2 regions of the Streptomyces sp. 2P-4 genome follow, and region 2 is predicted to be linked to the other one. Evidence: riboswitches for the same ligand, from Rfam matches in the RefSeq annotation. Region 2 holds a riboswitch; the other holds the start of a gene.

Region 1 (3,712 bases), 2.5 Mb from region 2:
GATCTGGCCGCAGTTGGTGGCGACGGCGAGGTCGGCGATGGTGACGTCCTCGGTCTCGCCGGAGCGGTGGGACATCATGCACTTGAAGCCGTTGCGCTGGGCGAGCTCGACGGCGTCGAGGGTCTCGGTCAGCGAGCCGATCTGGTTGACCTTGACGAGGAGGGCGTTGGCGGTGCCCTCCTCGATGCCGCGGGCGAGGCGCTCGGGGTTGGTGACGAACAGGTCGTCGCCGACGAGCTGGACCTTGGCGCCGAGCTTCTCGGTGATGGTCTTCCAGCCGGCCCAGTCGTCCTCGAACAGCGGGTCCTCGATCGAGACGAGCGGGTACGCCTCGACGAGCTCCGCGTAGTAGTCCGTCATCTCGGCGGCCGAGCGGGCCTGGCCCTCGAAGTGGTACTTGCCGTCCTTGTAGAACTCGGACGCGGCGACGTCGAGCGCGAGGGCGATCTGCTCGCCGGGGGTGTAGCCGGCCTGCTTGACCGCTTCGAGGATGAGGTCGAGGGCCTCGCGGTTGGAGCCGAGGTTGGGGGCGAAGCCGCCCTCGTCGCCCAGGCCGGTGGAGAGGCCCTTGTCCTTCAGGACCTTCTTGAGGGTGTGGTAGACCTCGGTGCCCCAGCGCAGGGCCTCGGAGAAGGACTCGGCGCCGATCGGCGCGATCATGAACTCCTGGATGTCCACGTTCGAGTCGGCGTGCGAGCCGCCGTTCAGGATGTTCATCATCGGAACGGGCAGCAGGTGCGCGTTCGGGCCGCCGAGGTAGCGGAACAGCGGGAGGTCGGAGGCCTCTGACGCGGCGTGCGCGACGGCGAGGGAGACGCCGAGGATGGCGTTGGCGCCCAGCGAGCCCTTGTTGTCGGTGGCGTCCAGGTCGAACATGGCCTGGTCGATCAGGCGCTGCTCGGTGGCGTCGTAGCCGACGAGCTCGGGGCCGATCTGCTCGATGACCGCGAGGACGGCCTTCTCGACGCCCTTGCCCATGTAGCGGTTCGGGTCGCCGTCGCGGAGCTCGATGGCCTCGAAGGCACCGGTGGAGGCGCCGGACGGAACGGCAGCACGGCCGGTGCTGCCGTCGTCGAGGCCCACCTCGACCTCGACCGTGGGGTTGCCTCGGGAGTCCAGGATTTCCCGGGCTACGACGACGTCGATGGACGGCACGAGCATCTCCTTCTGGGATGTGACGCTGGGTGTGCGGTGGCGTGTCGGACCGAAGGACCGGCCCTGCCGCCTAGAGCCTAACCGCAGCCGGGGGGTCGGCCCGCCGACCGCCCGGGTCGTGGGACGAAAAAGGGCCCGAATACCCCGCTTCCCGGACATACGCCCCCTGCTGACGGCGGCGTACGGGGGCGGGCACGCCACCGCCCGGCGCGAGGGGGGGTACGCGCCGGGCGGTGGGGATCAGGTGTTGCGGGAGCCCTCGGGTGAGGGTTCGCGCGGAGTTCAGGCGAGCTTCAGCTTCTGGCCGGGGAAGATCAGGTCGGCGTCGGAGACGATGTCCTTGTTGAGCTCGAAGAGCTTCTCCCAGCCGCCCTTGACGCCCTGGGCGTCGGCGATGGTGCCGAGGGTGTCGCCGGACTTCACCTCGTACGAGCCGTTGCCGGTCTTGACGACGGGGGCCTCGGCGCGCTCGGAGCGCGTGGTGGGGGCGGGCGTCTGCGCGCGCTGGGTCTGCTTCTTGACCTCGGTCTTCTGCGGCTGCGTCTTCTTGGTCTCGGTCTTCGGCGTCTGCTTGGGGGTCGTGTTGGTGGTCGACCCGCCGCCGGTGTACGAGGAGTTGGACAGGCCCTTGCCGCAGTGCGGCCAGGCGCCCTTGCCCTGGACCTTCAGGACCTTCTCGGCGATGGCTATCTGCTGCGCCTTGGTGGCCTGGTTGGCCTGCGCGGCGTACGCCTTGCCGCCGAAGCCGGCCCACGTGGAGGCGGAGAACTGGAGGCCGCCGTAGTAGCCGTTGCCGGTGTTGATGGACCAGTTGCCGCCGGACTCGCACTGGGCCACGCGGTCCCACTCGGACGCGGTGGCGGCGGAGGCGGTGCCGGCGGTCATCAGGGGGGCCGCGACCGCGACGCCGGCGACGCCGGCGAGCGTGACGATGCGGGTGGTCCGCTCGATGGCGGTGGCGCGGCGGTGCTTGCCCTTGCCCGAAAGCAGCATGGAGTTCTCCTCACCGACGCCTGCGAGGTGAGCTGTCGGGTTCGGGCGGATGAGTTGCCCGGTCGCGCACGTGGCGCGTCTTCACCCCAAGCCGGTCCGGACCGTCTTCGACGGCCTTTCGCGGCACCTACCTTGGTTCCCCCGCTCCTGCCTTCGGCGCTTGACGCGACGTGTTGTTCCCCCCGTCCGCCGGCAGGACTCGGCGATGCGGTCGAAGGGGCCCGCGGTGGCGGGCGATTCAGAAGGTAGACAGGTCCCTCCCCGAAGTTCAACGAGGGAAATCCGGGGAGGGAGGGCCCTACTTGCGCTCCCCCGAGGGGCATTTGCGCAGGTGAGGGCGGTTTTCACCCAAGGTCACGGACAGGACACGCCAGTTGACCGGAAGAGACGCATGTCTCATTTGAACGAACCGGACATTCAACACTTTCCGGGTGTCCGAAATGCCGTTGTTCTTAACCTATTTCCAGGTTCTGGCCGGGCTTGATGAGGTCGGCGTCCGAGCCGATGACCTGCTCGTTGGCCTGGTACAGCGCGCTCCAGCCGCCCTTGACGCCGGCGGCGTCCGCGATGGCGGCCAGGCTGTCGCCCTCCTTCACCGTGTACGAGGGCGCCGGCTCCTCGGCGGCGGGGGCGCCGCGGTGCTTCCCGGTGGCCGCCGTGGCGGCGGAGACGTCCGCCGGGTCGGTGGAGGCGCCCGGGGCCGGCGAGGCCGACGGGTCGGCGGGCGCCGCAGGGGAGCCCGGGGCGGCGGATTCGGGGGACCCGGAGGGCGCACCGGGCGCCGCGGGCGTCCCGGCGGTGTCGCCCGGCAGCGGGGTGCCCGGGGCGGTGGGGCTCGGCGTGGGGACCGCGGGGTCGGCGGGGTTCACGGGGCCCGGGGTGACCGTGGGGTCGCCCGGGAACACCGGCGGGAGCGTCGGCGACGGCGTCGCACCGTCCGGGTCGGGCATGACGGGCAGTCCGACGGAGGGGGCGAGCGGCCCGGGGGGCGGGGTCGCCGGGGCGGGGGTCGGCGCGCCGTAGTCGGTGGGCCGGTGGCCGTCCGCGACGGGGACCTGGTCGTCCGGGCGGACCGGGGAGGGGCCGACGGCCCGGTGGCTGCCCGCGGAGCCCGGGTCCACGTCCGCGGCGGGGCCGTCCTGGGTCAGCCCGGCCGCGGCCGCGCACTGCGCCCAGGCCTGGGCGCCGCTGGCGGCGAGCACGCGCTCGGCGACCGCGATCTGCTGGGAGCGGCTGGCGAGGTCGGGGCGCTCGGCGAACTCCAGGCCGCCGGCGTTCTTCCACTGCTCCTGCGTGAACGCCAGGCCGCCGTAGGAGCCGTTGCCCGTGTTGGCGCTCCACGTCCCGCCGCTCTCGCATTCGGCGACTTTGTCCCACGTCGCGGCTTCGGCCGCACTCGCGCCGGTGGCGGCGAGCAGCGGCATGGCCAGCGCGGAGCCGGTGACTCCGGCGGTGACGACGATGGCGGGTACCTGGCGGGGGCGTCTGTGGCGGCCGTTCCCGGAACGCATGTGATGCACCTTTCGCATAACGGCGTGGTAACGGCAGAACCTAGCGGCCTTCG
Region 2 (3,712 bases):
CCGGGGCCGGCGGCGGTCCGAGCACGGGGGACGTCGTGAGATAGTGGTCTAGACAACCGTTAGAACCTGAAGGGCATCACCATGGCAGAGCGCCGCGTCAACGTCGGCTGGGCCGAGGGCCTGCACGCTCGTCCCGCCTCGATCTTCGTCCGGGCGACGACCGCTTCGGGCGTCCCGGTGACCATCGCGAAGGCGGACGGGAACCCCGTCAACGCCGCCTCCATGCTCGCGGTGCTGGGCCTGGGCGCCCAGGGCGGCGAGGAGATCGTCCTCGCGTCGGACGCCGAGGGCGCCGAGGCGGCGCTGGACCGCCTCGCGAAGCTCGTCGCCGAGGGCCTTGAGGAGCTCCCGGAGACCGTCTGACCCTTCGGGTTCCACCCCGGTCCGCGCGAAGCCGCGGCCGCCGATGCCCCGGCGGCCGCGGCTTCGCCGTCGGGCGGTGCGGAAGTCCGCGTACGGGAACGGGCGCAGCGGAATGCGCCGCGGAAAACGCCTCGCCGAATGAGCGGGAATGCGGCCGGGAGCCCCGCCGGAAAAGCAGTCCCGGCCGGGAAAGCGGCACGGAAAGCCGCACGGCCCGACCGTGCCCCGACTTTGTTCCCGGTATTTCTACGCGACCCCTGTTAAAAGGAGCGGCCCGCCGTGTTTACGGCAGGTTGCGAAGTCCTCACGCGCAGCCGGTAGGCGCCCGCGGTGCGTTCGGCGTGGCCGGCGGTCAGCGCCCGCGCCCGCTCGGCGTCGCCCCGGGCCACCGCGTCGGTGATCGCTCCGTGCTCCGCCCAGCACTCCACGGGCCGCTCCGGCGCCTGCACGGCGTACATCCAGGCGACCTTGTGGCGCATCTGCGTGAGGAGGGCGATCAGCCCGGGGCTGGCGGAGGCCTGGGAGAGGGTCTCGTGGAACCAGCTGCCCAGCGCCCGCAGGTCCTCCCCCTGACCTCCCCTGGCCCGCTCCTGGCCGAGCCTGACCAGGCCGCGCAGCACCTTCAGATGACCCTCGGTGCGCCGCCGCGCGGCCCTGGCGGCCGCGAGCGGCTCCAGCAGCATCCGCATCTCCAGGAGGTCGGCGGCCTCCTGCTCGGTCGGCTCGGCGACGCAGGCGCCCGCATGCCGCCGGCTGGTGACGAAGCCCTCCGACTCCAGGGTCCGCAGCGCCTCGCGGACCGGGACGCGCGAGACGCCGTACCGGCGGGCCAGCTGCTCCTCGGTGAGCCTGGCGCCCGGTTCCAACGCCCCGGAGACGATGTCGTCGCGGATCGCAGTGCATACCGCGTGCGCGGGAATACGCAAGACCGGACCTCCGCCCTGTTTTTCCGATTGCCGGCACCGATGCCGCGGCCGTGTGGATCGTACGGAAACTCTATGGCAATTCCCGCCGGTTTCCGAGGGCGGCAGGAAATCGGTGGCATTTCGGCCGGTGTGCGGCGGCCGGAAATGGGTGGGCGGGCAGCGCGAAGGCCCCGGCTCGGTGAGCCGGGGCCTTCGGATCAGGCTGCTGCGGGGGTCAGAGGCTGACGCCGTGGCTGCGCAGGTAGGCGATCGGGTCGATGTCCGAGCCGTAGTTGGCGCCGGTGCGGGCCTCGAAGTGCAGGTGCGGGCCGCTGGAGTTGCCGGTGGAGCCGGAGAGGCCGATCTGCTGGCCCGGGGTGACCTGCTGGCCGACCGAGACGCTCAGCGAGTTGAGGTGGCCGTACTGGGTGTAGGTGCCGTCGGCGTGCCGGATCACGACGTTGTTGCCGTAGGCGCCGCCCCAGCCGGCCTCGACGACGGTGCCGACGCCGACGGCGCGGACGACGGAGCCCTCGTTGGCGTGGAAGTCGATCCCGGTGTGGCTGCCGGAGGACCACATGCCGCCGCCGGCGCGGTACTGGGTGCTGACGTAGGAGCCGGCGAGCGGGGAGACGAAGGTGTTGAGGCGCTTGCGCTCCTCCTCGCGGGCGGCGCGCTCGGCGGCCTCGCGCTCGGCCTTCGCCTTCTCCTCGGCCTTCTGCCTGGCCTCGGCGGCGCGCGCCTTGGCGTCGGCCTCGGCCTGCGCCTTCAGGGCGGCGGCCTCGGCGGCGGCCCGCTGGGCGTCGGCCTGGGCCTCGACCTGGCCCGCGACGTCCTCGGCGGTGACGACCGCGTTCAGACCGGTGTCCTCCATGGAGGGGCCCTTGTCCGTCGCGGCGAAGGCCGGGGCCGCGAGGGTGCCCACCACGCCGGTGGTGGCGAGGGCGGCGACGCCGGCGTATCCGGCGGTCTTGCGGCTCAGACGGCTGGAACCACGGTGCTTGCCGGCGGCACGGCTGCCAAAGGCCATGGAGAGGCTGATCCTTTCCTTCCCTCTCGCCTACCGGGTTAGCTGACGGGTTCGGAGCAGGAAGGTCTCCTACGGGCACCTCTTGCGAGGCGGCCCGATTCACCCCAAGGGACGTGTGGGTCCCCGGCTCCCCAGGCTCGCGCCGGACGGGGACTCGGCGATCGCTGCCCGGTGCCGCGGGTGCGGCGCGTATCAACTGACGGACAGCACGGCCGACGCTAGGCGGATCATCAGTCAATCACCAAATGGTCACGGCCTTTTGTTGCGCACGCCACACCGCATACGGGCAACCTCCGCAGCAAAACCGGACACAAAGGGCCCCGGCGGACAAGCCGCCGGGGCCCTCGGGGAGTTGCCGGTCAGTTGCCGACGACGGTCACCTCTCCGATTCCCAACGCGCGCACCGGGCCCTCGATCTGGGCGGCGTCGCCGACGAGCACGGTGACCAGCCGGTCCACCGGGAAGGCCTGCACGACGGCCGTGGTGGCCTCCACGGTGCCCGTCTCAGCCAGCCGCGCGTACAGCTGCGCCTGGTAGTCGTCCGGGAGTTCCTGCTCGACCTGGTCGGCGAGGGTGCCGGCGACCGCCGCGGCCGTCTCGAACTTCAGCGGGGCCACGCCCACCAGATTCTGCACGGCGACGTCCCGCTCGGCGTCCGTCAGACCGCCCTCGGCGAGGGTCCGCAGCACCTTCCAGAGGTCCTCCAGCGCCGGACCGGTGTGGGGGGTGTCCACGGACCCGCTGATGGCGAGCATCGAGGCGCCCCGCCCGTCGGCGGTGGAGCGCAGAACCTGGCCGAAGGCGCGCACGCCGTACGTGTACCCCTTCTCCTCGCGCAGCACCTTGTCCAGGCGCGAGGTGAGGGTGCCGCCCAGGCAGTACGTGCCGAGGACCTGCGCGGCCCAGACCCGGTCGTGCCGGTCGGGGCCGGTTCGGCCGATCAGCAGCTGGGTCTGGACGGCGCCGGGCCGGTCGACGATGACGACGCGGCCGGTGTCGTCGGACTCGACCGGGGGCACGGGTCGGGCCTGGCCCGCGTTGCCCGTCCAGGCGCCCAGGGTGTCGGCCAGGAGCGCGTCCAGGTCGATGCCGGCCAGGTCGCCGACGATCACCGCGGTGGCCGTCGCGGGGCGCACGTGCGCCTCGTAGAAGGCGCGCACGGCGGCGGAGTCGATCCGGGCGACGGTCTCCTCGGTGCCCTGGCGGGGCCGGGACATGCGCAGGGAGGCCGGGAAGAGCTGCCGGTAGAGCTCCTTGGCGGCGCGGCGCTGCGGGTTGGCCAGCTCGTGCGGGATCTCGTCCAGGCGGTTGCGGACGAGTCGGTCGACCTCGCTGTCGGCGAACGCCGGCGCGCGCAGCGCCTCGGCGAGCAGGCCGAGGGCCTTGGCCAGCCGCGAGGCGGGGACCTCCAGGG

Evidence for each region. Region 2 has a riboswitch for cyclic di-AMP ahead of MUK52_RS07505 (M23 family metallopeptidase). Riboswitches for the same ligand answer to the same signal wherever they lie in the genome.
Region 1: linked by a shared signal. The riboswitch ahead of MUK52_RS19235 (LysM peptidoglycan-binding domain-containing protein) and the one ahead of MUK52_RS07505 (M23 family metallopeptidase) in region 2 are both predicted to bind cyclic di-AMP.

What each region holds. Positions count from the first base shown of each region.
Region 1 covers NZ_CP095011.1:4,349,081-4,352,792, reverse strand. Annotated here, with positions in the region: gene eno (phosphopyruvate hydratase) at 1-1,155, opposite strand, end outside; gene MUK52_RS19235 (LysM peptidoglycan-binding domain-containing protein) at 1,438-2,148, opposite strand; cyclic di-AMP (ydaO/yuaA leader) riboswitch at 2,151-2,317, opposite strand; gene MUK52_RS19230 (LysM peptidoglycan-binding domain-containing protein) at 2,601-3,659, opposite strand.
Region 2 covers NZ_CP095011.1:1,808,321-1,812,032, forward strand. Annotated here, with positions in the region: gene MUK52_RS07495 (HPr family phosphocarrier protein) at 82-363, shown strand; gene MUK52_RS07500 (GntR family transcriptional regulator) at 624-1,289, opposite strand; gene MUK52_RS07505 (M23 family metallopeptidase) at 1,504-2,298, opposite strand; cyclic di-AMP (ydaO/yuaA leader) riboswitch at 2,311-2,468, opposite strand; gene MUK52_RS07510 (M16 family metallopeptidase) at 2,658-3,712, opposite strand, start outside.